DNA from 4 places in the Ramlibacter sp. G4-7 genome. Region 4 is predicted to be linked to each of the others. Evidence: predicted binding sites of a transcription regulator. Region 4 holds the regulator's gene; each other region holds the start of a gene.
What was found. Region 4 encodes sigma-54, which starts transcription at its own class of promoters, with help from an activator protein. Its sites were predicted from a motif close to TGGCANGNAANCTGCTTT; they were not measured.

Region 1 (4,265 bases), on a different contig from region 4:
CACGTGATCGATCCCCCGCGGGCTTGCCCGTACATGGGCCATTCCTCCGCCATTCGCAACTGATGTCCCTGTTCCTGGATTCCTTCTGGCGCGCCGTCGCCTACTGCCTGCATCCGCGCGTCATCGGCCTGTCGCTGCTGCCCCTGGTTGCGCTGGTGCTGATCGCCGGCGGGCTGTCCTATTTCTTCTGGGACAGCGCCATCGACCTGGTCTTCCGCTGGCTGGAGTCTTCCGCGTGGATGGAGAGCATCGGCACCTGGCTGTCCGACATGGGCCTGGCCAGCCTGAAGAACGCCCTGGCTCCGCTGCTGGTCATCTTCGCGGTGACCCCGTTGCTGGTGGTCGTCGTGCTGTTCGTGGTGGCGCTGCTCATGACGCCCGCGGTGGTGCGCCTGGTGGCGCGTCGCCGCTTCCCGGACCTGGAGCGCAGGCACGGGGCCTCCTTCCTCGGCAGCGCCTTCTGGTCGTTTGGCTCGATGGTGCTGGCGATGCTGGCCCTGGTGGTCTCGGTGCCCTTGTGGCTCATCCCGCCGCTGATCCTGATCCTGCCGCCCCTGATCTGGGGCTGGCTCACCTACCGCGTGATGACCTTCGACGCGCTCGCGGACCACGCCAGCAGCGAAGAGCGCCACCTCGTTTTCCGCCAGCACCGCATGTGGCTGCTGCTCATGGGCGTGGCCACCGGCTACCTGGGCGCGGCGCCCAGCATCGTGTGGGCCTCGGGCTGGTTCTTCGCCGCCGCCTTCCCCATCCTCATTCCGGTGGCGATCTGGATCTACACGCTGGTGTTCGCGTTCGCGTCGCTGTGGTTCACGCATTACTGCCTGGCCGCGCTGGCGCAGTTGCGGGCGCTGCCCGCCGCGAAAGCGGCTCCATCCCCGCTAGCATTGGCGGATGACAGCCCCAGCCCGCCCTGACATCGGCCTCATCATCGTCGGCGACGAGATCCTCTCCGGCAAGCGCGCCGACAAGCACCTGCCCAAGCTGATCGAACTGCTTGCCGCGCGCGGTCTGCAATTGGGATGGGCGGAGTACGTCGGAGACAAGCCCGAGCGCATCACCGCGACGCTGGAGCGCGCTTTCGCCAGCGGTGACATCGTCTTTTCCTGCGGCGGCATCGGCGCCACCCCGGACGACCACACGCGCCAGTGCGCGGCAAAGGCGCTCGGCCGCGGCCTGGAGCTCCATCCGGAGGCCGAGCGCCTGATCCGCGAGCGCATGCAGGACGTTGCCAGGGAGCAAGGCGTCCCTTACGAGCCCGAGCGCCCCGACAACATCCACCGCCTGAACATGGGCGTGTTCCCGGCCGGCGCCGCGATCATTCCGAACCCCTACAACAAGATCCCCGGCTTCACCGTCGGCACGGTGCACTTCGTCCCGGGCTTCCCGGTGATGGCCTGGCCGATGATGGAAAGCGTGCTGGACCAGCACTACGCCCACCTGTTCCAGCAGGGCGCGTATGTCGAAAAATCCGTGATCGTGTTCGGCTCGATGGAAGCGACGCTCACCCCCTTGATGGAGCAGGTCGAGCGCGAGCACCCGCGGGTCAAGGTCTTCAGCCTGCCTTCCGTGGATCACCCGACCTATGGCCGCCACATCGACCTGGGCGTCAAGGGCGCTCCGGCGGACGTGGACGCCGCGTACCTGCTGCTCCTGGACGGCCTGGGCAAGCTTCAGGTCAAGTTGGGCCCCGAACTGGTGCGCAGCTGAGAAGCACCACGACAGTGCGGCGCCGCGTTTTGCACCGTTGAGGTGCACTGAAGAGCGAATACGCGAGCTTGACCTGGGGAAAACGCCGCGGTTTCGGGGAGAATCGCCCCGCTGCTCGCGGTGCCTCATGCACCAGCTTTGGCACAGAACCTGCATCCCCGCCAGCCGCCTATTCATCAACAACCAACCATCCCCCAGGAGAAACCTGATGGCAGCAGCCAAGAGCGTCGCAGATGTCATGAAGATGGTGAAGGACAACGAAGTCAAGTTCGTCGACTTCCGCTTCACCGACACCCGCGGCAAAGAGCAACACGTGACCGTGCCCGTGTCCCACTTCGACGAGGACAAGTTCAGCGCCGGCCACGCCTTCGACGGCTCGTCCATCGCCGGCTGGAAGGGGATCGAAGCCTCCGACATGCTGCTGATGCCGGACCCGGGCACCGCCAACATCGACCCGTTCTTCGAAGAGACCACGCTGATCCTCAGCTGCGACGTGCTCGAACCCGGTGACGGCAAGGCCTATGACCGCGACCCGCGCTCGATCGCCAAGCGCGCCGAGGCCTACCTGAAGGCCTCCGGCCTGGGCGACACCGCCTTCTTCGGCCCCGAACCCGAATTCTTCATCTTCGACGACGTGCGCTGGGCGTCCGGCCCGAGCGGCTCCTTCGTCGAGATCGACGAGTACGAAGCCCCCTGGAACACCGGCAAGAAGCTCGAAGGCGGCAACAAGGGCCACCGTCCCACCACCAAGGGCGGCTACTTCCCGGTGCCCCCGGTCGACAGCACGCAGGACATGCGCGCCGAGATGGCGCTGATCCTCGAATCCGTCGGCATCCCGGTCGAAGTGTTCCACCACGAAGTGGCGGGCGCCGGCCAGAACGAGATCGGCACCCGCTTCAGCACCCTGGTGCAGCGCGCCGACTGGTCGCAACTGCAGAAGTACGTGATCCACAACGTCGCCAACGCCTACGGCAAGACCGCGACCTTCATGCCCAAGCCCATCGTCGGTGACAACGGCTCCGGCATGCACGTGCACCAGTCCGTGTGGAAGGACGGCAAGAACCTGTTCGCCGGCGAAGGCTATGCCGGCCTGAGCGAACTGGCGCTGTACTACATCGGCGGCATCATCAAGCACGCCCGTGCGCTGAACGCCATCACCAATCCCGGGACCAACAGCTACAAGCGCCTCGTGCCCGGCTTCGAAGCTCCGGTGAAGCTGGCGTACTCCGCCCGCAACCGCTCCGCCTCGATCCGCATCCCCTACGTGGCGAACCCCAAGGGCCGCCGCATCGAGGTGCGCTTCCCGGATCCCACGATGAACCCCTACCTGGGCTTCGCCGCCATGCTGATGGCCGGCCTGGACGGCATCGAGAACAAGATCCACCCGGGCGAGGCGGCCACCAAGGACCTGTACCACCTGCCGCCGGAAGAGGACGCGAAGATCCCGACCGTCTGCCACAGCCTGGACCAGGCCCTGGAGTATCTGGACAACGACCGTGCCTTCCTGACCAAGGGCGGCGTGTTCACCGACACCATGATCGATGCCTACATCGAGCTGAAGATGCAGGAAGTGCAGCGCTTCCGCATGACGACGCACCCGATCGAGTTCGACATGTACTACTCGCTGTAAAGCTTCCGGAGCAGGCGAAAGGGCGACAAATGTCGCCCTTTTCCTTTTTGAATCAAGAGCTTAATTGGCAATCTGAAGAGATTGGGTCATACTGAAAGGCCGTCCCGTGCGCTTTTGGCGCCCAGGAGAAAGCGCCATGAAGATCCGCCACGCCCTGATTCCCTTCGCACTCCTCGCCGCCGTCTCGGCTTCCGCCCAGACCACCATCTTTCGCTGCGGCAACACCTACACCAACGACAAGGCAGAAGCCCAGGCCAAGGGCTGCAAGGCGGTCGAAGGCGGCAACGTGACGGTGGTGCAAGGCACGCGCGTGAACTCCCCCAACGCCACGGGCAACAAGCCGGTGAACGTGGTGACCGCGCCGCAGGCCGGGCAGCGCGTGGGTGACGGCGAGCAGAAGGCCCGCGACGCCGAGGCACGCGGCATCCTGGAGGCGGAACTCAAGAAGGCCGAGGCCAGGCGAGCCGAGATCGCCAGGGAATACAACAACGGCGAGCCCGAGAAGATGGGCCCCGAGCACAAGAACCACCAGAAGTACCTGGATCGCGTCGCGGAACTCAAGGCGTCGCTGGAGCGCACCGACCAGGACATCGCCGGCCTCAAGCGGGAACTCGCCCGCAGCGCCGGCGCGCCTGTCCCGTCAGCCAACACGGCGAACGCGGCCGCAAAATGAGGGCTTGAAAAAGCCCCTCCCGCCCAACTTCCGTTTCCAGTCCTTCGACCTCCTGGCCACGCTCGTGGCGGTGGTGCGCGGCGACGGCACCGTGATCTTCGCCAACGCGGCCCTCGAGGACGCCACCGGCTCCTCGCGCCGCACCATCGAAGGCGCCAGCTTCCTCAAATTCTTCGCCGAGCCGCACGTGCTGCGCGCCGCGCTCGATGGCGCGAGCGGCAACGAGTACGCCGCGCTGCGCTACGACGCCCG
Region 2 (4,265 bases), on a different contig from region 4:
GCGGGGTGGATGTTCACCTCGATGACGCCCGGGTCCGGCGTGACCTGCAGCAGCTTCAGGCGCGGATCGCGCGGCGGCGGATAGCCTTCCAGCACGACCTGCATGTGCAGTTCTTCGGCGGTTGCTTCGACGGCGGCGAGCAGCTCGAGGTAGTCCTCCAGGCGCGCCAGCGGCGGCATGAACACGTAGAGGAGGCTGCTCTTGCCGCCCGCCTCGGCTTCGGCCTTCGGTCCGTTGGCGCGCTGCGGGTCGCGCACTTCGACGCACAGGGCCGATCGCGTGATCCAGTTCGCGGACTCGTGCCGGGCCGGCGCGCGTTGCAAGTCGGCGGCCTCGCCCGGCAGGCCGCTGCCCGTGCCGGTGCCAGCCTGCTCCTGGCCAGGCGCGCCGCGCACGTCCTGGAACACGCGCGGTGCTTCCGTGCGCTGGGTCGCGCCGCCTTGCTCGTAGCGGCCGCGCAGTTCGTCGAACGCCGGCAGCGCGTCCACCGGCGCCATCGGATCGCGCTCGACCAGGAAGGGGTAGTCGGCCTTGCGCACCCAGGGCTGGGAGTCCAGCGGCAGCCGGTAGCCCATGGGCGAGTCGCCGGGGATGAGGAACAGGCGGTCGTCGCGCAGGAACCAGGGGCCCGTCTTCCAGCGCGGCCCGCCCAGCTCCGGGGCGTCCTCCCGGGCCTCCAGCGGCAGCACGTGGCCGACGGCGGAGCCCAGCTTCTGCTCGAAGACCCGGCGCAGGCGCGTGCGTTCGAGTTCGTCGTCCAGGCGCGAGTCGAAGGGGTCCACGTTGACGGGCAGCTTGCGCTCGCGCCACAGGTAGTAGAAGACATCCTCGTAGGCGGCCTGGACGTACTGGTCGCTGATGCCCAGGCGCGCGGTCAGGCTGCGGATGAAGCGCTGTGCGTCCTCGCTCGTGTAGTGCGCGGCCTGGCGCTCGTCGGCGAACAGGTCCGGGTTGCGCCAGCACGGCTGGCCGTCGGCACGCCAGCAGATCGACAGCGCCCAGCGCGGAAGCTGCTCGCCGGGATACCACTTGCCCTGGCCGAAGTGCAGGAAGCCGTCCTTGCCGTACTCGGTGCGCAGCTTGTGCACCAGGTCGGTGGCATAGGCGCGCTTGGTGGGGCCGAGCGCGTCGGTGTTCCACTCGGCCGCATCGCGGTCGCCGACGGCCACGAAGGTCGGCTCGCCGCCCATGGTCAGGCGCACGTCCCCGGCCTGCAGATCACGGTCGACCGCGTGGCCCAGGGCCACCACGTGCTGCCACTGGTCCTCGGTGTACGGCTTGGTCACCCGCGGGGATTCGTGGATGCGCGTGACCTCCATGTGGTGGCTGAACTCCACCTCGGCCTCGTCGATCAGGCCCTCGATCGGCGCGGCGCCGGAAGGCTGTGGCGTGCAGGCCAGCGGAATGTGCCCTTCGCCCGCGAGCAGGCCGGAGGTCGGATCCAGTCCGACCCAGCCGGCGCCGGGCAGGTAGACCTCGCACCAGGCGTGCAGGTCGGTGAAGTCCACCTCGGTGCCGCTCGGGCCATCGAGCGCCTTCACGTCGGACTTCAGCTGGATCAGGTAGCCGGAGACGAAGCGCGCCGCCAGCCCCAGGCGCCGCAGCAGCTGCACCAGCAGCCAGCCGGAGTCGCGGCAGGAGCCGCTCGCGAGCTGCAGCGTCTGCTCCGGCGTCTGCACGCCCGGCTCCATGCGGATCAGGTAGCGCACGTCGCGCTGCAGCTGCTGGTTCAGTGCCACCAGGAAGTCGATGGTGGTGCGCGGCGTGCGGTCGATCTTCTCCAGGTAGGCCTGCACCATGGGCGTGAGCGGCTCGCAGGCGAGGTAGGGCACGAGCTCCTCGGCGACCTGCGGCTCGTACTGGAAGGGGAACTTGTCGGCGCTGGGTTCGAGGAAGAAGTCGAAGGGGTTGTAGACCGCCATCTCGACGACCAGGTCGACCGTCACCTTGAACTCGGTCGTCTTCTCCGGGAACACCAGGCGCGCCTGGTAGTTCGCGAACGGGTCCTGCTGCCAGTTGATGAAGTGCGTGGCCGGCTCGACCCGCAGCGAGTACGAAATGATCTTGCTGCGCGAATGCGGGGCGGGGCGCAACCGCACGACCTGGGGTCCCAGGTTGACTGCCCGGTCGTATTTGTAATGCGTGACGTGGTTCAGGGCAGCGTGGATGGACATGGCCCGGGATCGTAGCAATGAGCGCGCCACCGATGGGGCAGCTTCGCGCCGCCACGGCGATCAACCGGCTGCCGGCCGCGCGCTGCCGCTCTTCCGCGCGATTTGTAACAGACTGCCCGGATGTGCAGAGGTACCGCATTGCTGCGTTGCGACCGTGTGACAAAGTAGCCCGGCCGCTTGTGACGAGATGTAGTTGAACGGTACCATGTAACGAAATGCGACAACCTCTGGAAGCCCGTTCACCCGCCGAGGCGCCCCAAGCGCCCGGGCTGGCCGACTTCGTCGGAGAGTCGCAGCTGAGTTCGGTGCTGGGCACCACGGACGCCAGCCTGGTCGAAGGGCTGACGGTCGCCACTTTCCTCTATGCCCGCCTGCACAACTTCTCGGCCGTGGCCAACGCGCTGGGCCCGGACGAAGCCGCATCCTTCGTCAACGAAGTGCGGCGCGTGCTGACCGAACCCGTGCTGAAACTCGGGGGCGAGGTGGCGCAGCGACGGCCCGATTCCATCCTCGCGGTGTTCAGCAACAAGCACGACGACCGCAAGCCGAACCACGCCCAACGCGGACTGCACGCCGCCATCCTCGCCGTGCACGAAGCCGTGCAGCTGGCGCAGCTCGCGGCGAGCAAGCCGCAGCTGGCCGGCCTGCCGGTGCTGTCGCTCGCGGCGGGCGTTCACCTCGGACAGGCCGAATTGTCGCGACGCAACAACGGCGGCAGCGTCAAAGTGCATGCCATCGGCGATGCTGTCGAGGTGGCCCGCCTGCTGGAAGTCACCGCGATGGATCTGAACTGGAGCGTAGCCACATCGGCGGGCACGCGGCTCGCCGCCGCGGGCCGGGCCGACGGCGGCCGCATCGGCTCGGTCGGACTTCCGGACCACACCTTCATCGACGTGGTCGAAGTGACCGGCCTGGTGCCGCGCAAGGGCTCGCAGACGCCGCAGCGCGTGTTCGACATGCTGCGCGAGGCGCTCGCCGCCAACAGCCAGGGACGCAAGCGCCACGGCGCCGCCCCGGCCACGGCCGCGGGGATGTCGGGCGCCCAGTTCCTGATCGAGGGCTACCGCATCCTGCGCAAGATCGGGGAGGGCGGCATGGCCTCCATCTTCCTGGCGCAGGCCGCGGAGGGCGGGCCGCCGCAGGTGCTCAAGGTGATGCAGCTCGATCGGGCGGTGGAGGCCGACGGCCTGCAGCGCTTCATCCAGGAATTCGCGCTGCTCGCACAGATCCAGCACCCGAACGTCGCGCGCATCTTCCGCCAGGACTTCTCGGTGGCGCATGCCTACATCGCGATGGAGTACTTCCCGCAGGGCGACCTGCGCGCGCGCATGAAGGCCGGTCCGCTGGACCAGGCGACGGCGCTCTCGTACATCAAGCAGACCGCCGCCGGCCTCGCGGCGATCCACGACGTCGGCATCGTGCACCGCGACCTCAAGCCGGACAACCTGATGCTGCGCAGCGACGGCAGCCTGGCCCTGGCGGACTTCGGCGTGGCCAAGCAGACGGCGATGAAGATCACCGACACGGGCGACGGCGACATCGTCGGCACGCCTTACTACCTCAGCCCCGAGCAGGCGCTCGGAAAGGGCGTCGACGCCCGCTGCGACATCTACAGCCTGGGCGTGCTCGCCTTCGAGCTGCTCACCGGGCGCAAGCCCTACCACGCCAATTCCGCCCAGGAGCTGCTGCGCATGCACGTGCACGACCCCGTCCCCATGCTGCCGCCCGAGCATGCCCACCTGCAGGCCCTCATGGAAAGCATGATGGCCAAGGACCGGGAGCAGCGCTATCCCTCGGCCCGCACGCTGCTCGACGACCTCGCGCAGATGGGACTCTGACCATGCCGAGCGCAGTCGCCCCCGACGCATCCTTGTTCTGGCGCTCGCCCCGGGCGGCCAGCGACGACGAGACCATCATCGAAGTGCCGCCGCGCATCCCGGGCTACCGCCTGCTGCGCCCGATCGGCCGGGGCCGCAACACGCGCGCCTGGCTCGCCTTCGACCTGAACAAGCGCGCCGACGTCGTGCTGAAGCTGGAAGCGGCGCCGGGCATCTCGCTGGACCGCGACTGCGCCGTGGCGGCCCGCGTGCA
Region 3 (4,265 bases), on a different contig from region 4:
TGTGGTCCCGGCTGGCCAGCTCCGGCACCACGCCGCCGTAGGCCTGGTGCATCGCGACCTGGCTGTGCAGCGCGTGCGCGCGCAGCACCGGGACCGCCGTCCCGCCGGCCTCGACCAGGGCCACGCCGGTCTCGTCGCAGGACGACTCGATTCCCAGAACGATCATGCGGCAGTGTAGCGGCCACCTCTTTTCCCTGGCCGCGGCACGCTTGTTGCTGGAGGGACCGGGTGAAATCCGGCTCCACCTTCCTGCTTGCCGCCCGCCAGTGCGAGATCGCCGAACTGGAGGAACTCGCCCGCACCGGCGAGCTGGTGGGCGCCATCGGCCGCTTCGTCCATGCGCTGCAGCGTGAACGCGGCCTGTCCAACATCTTCCTGGGCTCGCAGGGACGCCGCTTCACCGAGCAGCGGCGGCAGCAGGTGGCCGAGTGCGCCGAAGCGGAGGCCCAGGTACGCAGCCTGCTCGAGCGGCTGGACACGGACTCCGCGCAGGCGCGCAATGGCGCGCGCCTCTTCAGCCGGGTGGCCGTGGTGCTGCACGGCCTGGACGGCCTGCCTGCCCTGCGCGAACGCGTCGCGGGCCAGCTCGTGTCCGCGCGTGAGGCGACCGCGGCGTTCAGCAAGCTGCTGGCCGGGCTGCTCGCGGTGGTGTTCGAGGCGGCGGACAGCGCGTCCGACCCGCAGGTCTCGCGCGCCCTCGTCGCGCTGTTCAATTTCATGCAAGGCAAGGAGTTCGCCGGCCAGGAGCGCGCGCTCGGCGCGAGCCTGTTCGCCGCGGGCACGATCGACCTGGCCGGCCAGCAGCAATGGCGGCACCTGGTCGATGCGCAGCAGGCCTGCTTCCAGGTCTTTGCCGATTTCTCCGATCCCGAGGTGCTGCGCACCGACCAGGCGAGCCGCGAGCCTGGCGTGGCGGCGCAAGTGGAGCGGCTGCGCCGCATCGGCTGCACCGGCCACCCGGGCGCCGTGGACACCGGCCTGAGCACCGAGTGGTACGGCTGGTCCACCTCCCGCATCGATGCCATGCGCGGCGTCGAGGAGGTGCTGGCTGCGCACCTGCGGCACCTGTGCGAAACGCGCATCGCGCAGGCGCGCACGGAGCTGCGCGACCAGCGCGCCCTGCTGCACTCGCTCGCCCGGGAGGAAGCGTATTCCCGCGCGGACGGCCAGCTCCCCGTGGGCCCGCAACTGGAGCGATCGATGCTCGCCCTGGTGCAGGAGCAGTCGCGGCGCCTGCAGGCCATGGGCGACGAACTCGACGCCGTGCGCGCGTCGCTCAAGGAACGCAAGCTGGTGGAGCGCGCCAAGGGCCTGCTGATGGCGCATCGCGCGATGAGCGAGGACGAGGCGTACAAGGCCTTGCGCCAGCTGGCGATGAACCAGGGCCGGCGGCTGGCCGACGTGGCCGAAGCGGTGCTGTCGCTCGCCGAGGTGCTGCCTGCCGGGCGCTAGTGCACTGTTGCAGTGCACAAAAGCTGGCACGGTCCCTGCATTCCCCAACGTCAACGGGCGCCAACGACGGCGCGCGAACGATCCGACACCAGGACAACGGCGTCCATCCCTTGCGTGCCCCGCGCACGCAATGCGATGGCCGCCGTTTGTTTTTTTCCCTCGCACACCAGGAGCGCACGATGCAAAGCAACACCAACAAGGTCTCCCGCCGGACCGTCCTGCAGGGCGCGGCCGCGCTCGGCGGCGCCGGCCTCGCGGCCGGCTTCGCGGGCGTCGCCATGGCGCAAGGCACGGCCCCGGAAACGCGCGCGGCCAAGCTGGGCTTCATCGCGCTCACCGACGCCGCGCCCCTGTTCGTCGCCGACGAGAAAGGCTTCTTCAAGAAGCACGGCATGACCGAGGTGGAAGTGCTCAAGCAATCCTCCTGGGGCGCGACGCGCGACAACCTGGTGCTCGGCTCGAAGAGCAACGGCATCGACGGCGCCCACATCCTGACGCCCATGCCCTACCTGATCTCCACCGGCGCGGTCACGGCCAACAACGTGCCGGTGCCGATCAACATCCTGGCGCGCCTGAACCTCGGCGGCCAGGGCATCTCGGTGGCCAACGAGTACAAGGACCTGAAGATCGGCGTCGACACCAAGGCCTTCAGGAAGGCGCTGCTGGACAAGCGGCTGAAGACCGGCAAGCCGGTGAACGCCGCCATGACCTTCCCCGGCGGCACCCACGACCTGTGGATCCGCTACTGGATGGCCGCCGGCGGCGTCGACCCCACGCGCGACATCAACACCATCGTGGTGCCTCCAGCGCAGATGGTGGCCAACATGAAGGTGGGCAGCATGGACACCTTCTGCGTGTGCGAGCCCTGGAACCTTCAGCTGATCCACCAGAAGATCGGCTACACGGCGCTCACCACCAGCGAACTGTGGATGAACCACCCGGAGAAGGCGTTCGCGATGCGCGCCGACTACGTGCAGGCCAACCCCAACGCCACCAAGGCGCTGCTCAAGGCCGTGATGGAAGCCCAGATGTGGTGCGAGGACCCGAAGAACCGCGCCGAGGTGGCCGAGATCTGCTCGCGCCGCCGCTGGATCAGCGCGCCGGTGGAAGACATCGTCGAGCGCATCAAGGGCAACTTCGACTACGGCACCGGCCGCGTCGAGAACAACAGCAAGTTCCAGATGCGCTACTGGGCCGACCAGGCCAGCTACCCCTTCCAGTCGCATGACCTGTGGTTCCTCACCGAGAACCAGCGCTGGGGCTACCTGCCGCCCAACCTGGACACCAAGGCGCTGATCGCCAAGGTCAACCGCGAGGACCTCTGGCGCGCCGCCGCCAAGGAGCTGGGCGTGGCCGCCAAGGACATCCCCGCCTCCACCTCGCGCGGCGTGGAGAAGTTCTTCGACGGCAAGGTGTTCGACCCGGCCAACCCGAAGAAGTACCTCGACTCGCTCGAGATCAAGACCCTCAAGGCCGCGTGAGCACGCCCATGACCGACATCGTCGAATCGATCCCGGTGGCGCGTCCTGCCGCGCCCGGCCTGCTGCAGGCGTGGGGCAAGTCCGCCGCGCATGGCTTTCTCACCTACGTGCTGCCGCCGCTGGTGATCATCGGCTTCCTGGTGCTGGTGTGGCAGGTGCTGGGTTCGCGCCCCGGCGCCGCCCTGCCCGCCCCCAGCAAGGTGATCCAGGACACCTGGGAGCTGATCGCCCACCCCTGGTACGACCGCGGCGGCAACGACGTGGGCATCGCCTGGCAGCTCCTCGCCAGCCTCAAGCGCGTGGCCTACGGCTACTCGCTGGCCGCGATCGCGGGCGTGAGCCTGGGCGTGCTGGTGGGCCAGTCGACCTGGGCGCTGCGCGGCCTGGACCCGCTGTTCCAGGTGCTGCGCACCGTGCCGCCGCTGGCCTGGCTGCCGATCTCGCTGGCGGGCTTCCGCGACGGCAGCCCCTCGGCGATCTTCGTCATCTTCATCACCTCGATCTGGCCGATCATCATCAACACCTCGATCGGCATCCGCAACATCCCCGAGGACTACCGCAACGTCGCCAGGGTGATCCGCCTCAACGGCTTCGAGTACTTCGGCAAGATCATGCTGCCGGCCGCGGCGCCCTTCATCTTCTCGGGGCTGCGCATCGGCGTGGGCCTGTCCTGGCTGGCGATCATCGCCGCCGAGATGCTGATCGGCGGCGTGGGCATCGGCTTCTTCATCTGGGATGCGTGGAACTCCTCGCGCATCAGCGACATCATCCTGGCGCTCGTCTACGTCGGCCTCGTGGGCTTCGCGCTGGACCGCATCGTCGCCTTCATCGGCCGCAAGGTCACCCGCGGCACGTCGGCCGCCTGAGGACGCACCATGAGCAACGCCTACCTTTCGCTGTCGCAGGTCGACATGACCTTTCCCGGCCCCAACGGCGGCAGCCCCGTGCTGAAGGGCATCAGCCTCGACGTGCAACGCGGCGAGTACATCTCGCTGATCGGCCACTCCGGCTGCGGCAAGTCCACGGTGCTGAACATCGTGGCCGGCCTGCTGGAGGCCAGCTCGGGCGGCGTGATCGTGGACGGCCGCGAGGTGAACGCGCCCGGGCCGGACCGCGCGGTGGTGTTCCAGAACCATTCGCTGCTGCCCTGGCTGACGGTCTACCAGAACGTGGAGATCGCCGTCGACAAGATCTTCGGCGCCACGCGCTCGGCGTCCGAGCGCCGGGAGTGGATCCTGCACAACCTGGCCATGGTCAACATGTCGCACGCGCTGGACTGCCTGCCCTCGCAGATCTCCGGCGGCATGAAGCAGCGCGTGGGCATCGCCCGGG
Region 4 (3,562 bases):
GTCGCGCTGATGGGAGATGCGGAAACGGTGCACGCGCCGCCGGCCACGGAGACCGAGAGCCGGCTGGAAGCGCGCCACCTGCAGAAGTCCTACAGCGGCCGCAAGGTCGTGCAGGACGTGTCCGTGTCGGTCGCCAAGGGCGAGGTCGTGGGCCTGCTGGGGCCCAACGGCGCGGGCAAGACGACGTCCTTCTACATGATCGTCGGCCTGGTGCGCGCCGACGGCGGCGAGATCGCCATCGACGGCCGGGCCGTGGAGCACATGCCCATCCACCGGCGTTCGCGCCTGGGCCTGTCCTACCTGCCGCAGGAAGCGTCCATCTTCCGCAAGCTCAACGTGCAGGACAACGTGCGCGCCGTGCTGGAGTTGCAGCGCGATGCGCAGGGCCAGGCCCTGTCGCGCGAGGAGATCGAAAAGCGCCTCACGCGCCTGCTGCAGGACCTGCGGGTGGACCACCTGCGCGATTCGCCGGCCGTGGCCCTGTCGGGCGGCGAGCGGCGGCGCGTGGAGATCGCGCGGGCGCTGGCCACGCAGCCGCGCTTCATCCTGCTGGACGAGCCTTTCGCCGGCATCGACCCGATTGCGGTCATCGAGATCCAGCGCATCATCGGCTTCCTCAAGTCGCGCGGCATCGGCGTGCTGATCACCGACCACAACGTGCGCGAGACGCTGGGCATCTGCGACCACGCCTACATCATCAGCGAGGGCCGGGTGCTGGCGCAGGGCACGCCGGCGGACATCGTCAACAACGCAGACGTGCGCCGGGTCTACCTCGGCGAGCACTTCCGGATGTGAGGCAGGAAGCAATTCCGCTGTCCGTATGAAGCAGGGACTTTCGCTGCGCGTCTCGCAGCACCTCGCGTTGACGCCCCAGCTGCAGCAGTCGATCCGGCTGTTGCAGCTGTCCACGCTGGAGCTGAGCCAGGAGATCCAGCAGATGCTGGACGACAACCCCTTCCTGGAAGTGCAGGTGGAGGAGGGGCCCGAGGAGTTCGGCCCCGCTGCTTCCGACGCGCGCGCCAACGACGACGGCGACGCCGAGTCGGCCTACGAAGGCAGCGCCGTGGGCGCGGAGACCAGCGCTGCGTCGGCACCCGCCGAGGCGGACGCGCCCGAGTACGGCGAGGACAACGCCCCCAACTGGGAGGGCGACGGCACCACCGAGACGGTGCCCGACGACGGCGAGTGGGGCGGCGAAGCCCAGGCCGCGCGCCGCAACAACACGGGCGAGGACGACGAGGTCGACGCGACGGAGCTGGCGCGCGGCAACGAGTCGCTGCAGTCCTGGCTGCACCGGCAGGCGCTCGCCCTGCGCCAGTCCGAGGTCGACCGCGTGGCGCTGCGCTACCTGATCGAGTCGCTCAACGACGACGGCTACCTCGAGGACACGCTGGAGGAAATCGCCGCCAGCCTGGCGCCGGACGACCTGGAGCAGCACGAGGAGCTGGTGCACCGCTTCACGGTGGCGCTGCACCTGCTGCAGAACCTGGATCCGCCCGGCGTGGGCGCGCGCAACCTGGCCGAGTGCCTGATGCTGCAGCTGCGGGTGCTGCAGGACGCGCGGCCCGCCGACGAGGTGTGCCCCATCGCGATCAAGGTGTGCCAGCAGCCGATCGACCTGCTCGCCAAGCGCGACGTGAAGCGCCTGGCGCAGCTGTGCGGCGGCACCGACGCGCAGGTGAAGTCGGCCATCGCCATGATCACCCGGCTGGAGCCCAAACCGGGCCGCCGCTTCATCGACGTCGAACGCAACATCGTCATCCCGGACGTGATCGTCACCCAGGTCGGGCGCGGCGCGCGCGCCAATTTCCGCGTGCAGCTCAATCCGGACGTGATGCCGCGCCTGCGCGTGCACGACGTCTACGCCGGCGCGCTCAAGGCCCACCGCGGCGAAGGCCACCAGGCGCTGCAGCAGCGGCTGCAGGAGGCGCGCTGGTTCATCAAGAACATCCAGCAGCGCTTCGACACCATCCTGCGCGTGTCCGGCGCCATCGTCGAGCGGCAGCGCAATTTCTTCATCCACGGCGAGCTGGCGATGCGGCCGCTGGTGCTGCGGGAGATCGCGGACGAACTCGGCCTGCACGAGTCGACCATCTCGCGCGTCACCACCGCCAAGTACATGGCCACGCCCTACGGCACCTTCGAGCTGAAGTACTTCTTCGGCTCCGCGCTCGGCACCGAGACGGGCGGCAACGCCTCGAGCACCGCCGTGCGCGCGCTGATCAAGCAGTTCGTCGCGGCCGAGAGCAACAAGAAGCCGCTGTCGGACAGCCAGATCTCCGAGATGCTCCGGGAGCAGGGCATCGAGTGCGCGCGCCGGACCGTTGCGAAATACCGTGAAGCGCTGCGGATCGCGCCAGCCAACCTGCGGAAGGAATTGTGAAAGACCTGAGACTGTTCCTGCCCTGCGCCGGCGGGGTGGAAATGTATTTGCGCGACGAGGTCGCGCGCATCTGCGGCGAGGGCGGCCGCGACCTGCGCACGGCCCGCGGCGGCGTGCAGTTGCTGGCGACCTGGACCGAGGTGATGAAGCTCAACCTGCACAGCCGCCTGGCGCAGCGTGTGCTGGTCGAACTCGCGCACCAGCCTTACCGGGGCGAGCAGGAGCTCTACGAGGTGGCCAGCGCCGTCGCGTGGGAAGAGTGGTTCACGGCGCGCGACAGCTTCAAGATCGAACTCACCTCGCACCAGAGCCCGCTGAAAAGCCTCAACTTCGCCGCGCTGCGCATCAAGGACGCCGTCGCCGACCGCTTCCGCGCGCACGGCGGCGTGCGCCCCGACGTCGACACGCACCGGCCGGTGGCGCGCATCTTCGCGCACCTGGCGGCCGAGGACGTCACGCTCTACATCGACACCTCGGGCGAGCCGCTGTTCAAGCGCGGCTGGCGCGAGGACAAGGGCGAGGCGCCGCTGAAGGAAACGCTGGCCGCGGCGATGATCGCGGCCAGCGGCTGGGACGCGACCGTGCCGCTGTACGACCCTTGCTGCGGCAGCGGCACCATCGCCATCGAAGCGGCCCAGGTCGCCTGCAACATCGCGCCCGGCCTGCTGCGCCGCTTCGGCTTCGAGCGGCTGAAGCCGCACGCGGCAAGCGACTGGCAGGCGCTGAAGGCCGAGGCCCTTGCGGCGCGGCGCGCGCCGACGGCGCCGGTGTTCGGCAGCGACGTGGCCTTCCGCATGGTCGACTTCGCGCAGCGCAACGCCGAACGCGCCGGCGTCGCGCACGCGGTGCAGCTGCGCGGCGGCGACGCCCTGCAGCGCATGCCGCCGAGCGAGACGCCCGGCGTCATGCTGCTCAACCCGCCCTACGGCGAGCGCATCGAGGTGGCTGGTGTCGCGGGGCACGGCCGGGGCGGGCGCGAGCAGGCACAGATGGAGCACGCCGGCGACTTCTTCACCCAGCTCGCGTCCCACTGGAAGCGCAACTACGCGGGGTGGACCGGCTGGGTCCTGGTGCCCGATCCCAAGCTGCCCACGCGCATGCGCCTGAAGGAGTCGCGCCGGGTGCCGATGTGGAACGGCCCGATCGAATGCCGGCTGTTCCGCTTCGACATGGTCGCCG

Region 1: glnA (type I glutamate--ammonia ligase) is a predicted target of sigma-54. The motif match lies at 1,850-1,867, and genes of this name have one in related genera.
Region 2: AC3EGR_RS08695 (transglutaminase family protein) is a predicted target of sigma-54. The motif match lies at 2,186-2,203, and genes of this name have one in related genera.
Region 3: AC3EGR_RS15540 (CmpA/NrtA family ABC transporter substrate-binding protein) is a predicted target of sigma-54. The motif match lies at 1,477-1,494, and genes of this name have one in related genera.

What each region holds. Positions count from the first base shown of each region.
Region 1 is NZ_JBYNTT010000009.1:128,559-132,823, forward strand. Features, by position in the region: gene AC3EGR_RS14190 (YdcF family protein) at 1-63, shown strand, start outside; gene AC3EGR_RS14195 (EI24 domain-containing protein) at 63-917, shown strand; gene AC3EGR_RS14200 (competence/damage-inducible protein A) at 895-1,710, shown strand; gene glnA (type I glutamate--ammonia ligase) at 1,919-3,340, shown strand; gene AC3EGR_RS14210 (hypothetical protein) at 3,477-4,013, shown strand; gene glnL (nitrogen regulation protein NR(II)) at 4,018-4,265, shown strand, end outside.
Region 2 is NZ_JBYNTT010000005.1:85,066-89,330, forward strand. Features, by position in the region: gene AC3EGR_RS08695 (transglutaminase family protein) at 1-2,174, opposite strand, end outside; gene AC3EGR_RS08700 (protein kinase domain-containing protein) at 2,390-4,012, shown strand; gene AC3EGR_RS08705 (serine/threonine-protein kinase) at 4,015-4,265, shown strand, end outside.
Region 3 is NZ_JBYNTT010000010.1:143,011-147,275, reverse strand. Features, by position in the region: gene tsaD (tRNA (adenosine(37)-N6)-threonylcarbamoyltransferase complex transferase subunit TsaD) at 1-166, opposite strand, end outside; gene AC3EGR_RS15545 (nitrate- and nitrite sensing domain-containing protein) at 229-1,452, shown strand; gene AC3EGR_RS15540 (CmpA/NrtA family ABC transporter substrate-binding protein) at 1,632-2,933, shown strand; gene ntrB (nitrate ABC transporter permease) at 2,942-3,799, shown strand; gene AC3EGR_RS15530 (ABC transporter ATP-binding protein) at 3,809-4,265, shown strand, end outside.
Region 4 is NZ_JBYNTT010000031.1:96-3,657, forward strand. Features, by position in the region: gene lptB (LPS export ABC transporter ATP-binding protein) at 10-795, shown strand; gene AC3EGR_RS24870 (RNA polymerase factor sigma-54) at 821-2,383, shown strand; gene AC3EGR_RS24875 (THUMP domain-containing class I SAM-dependent RNA methyltransferase) at 2,380-3,562, shown strand, end outside.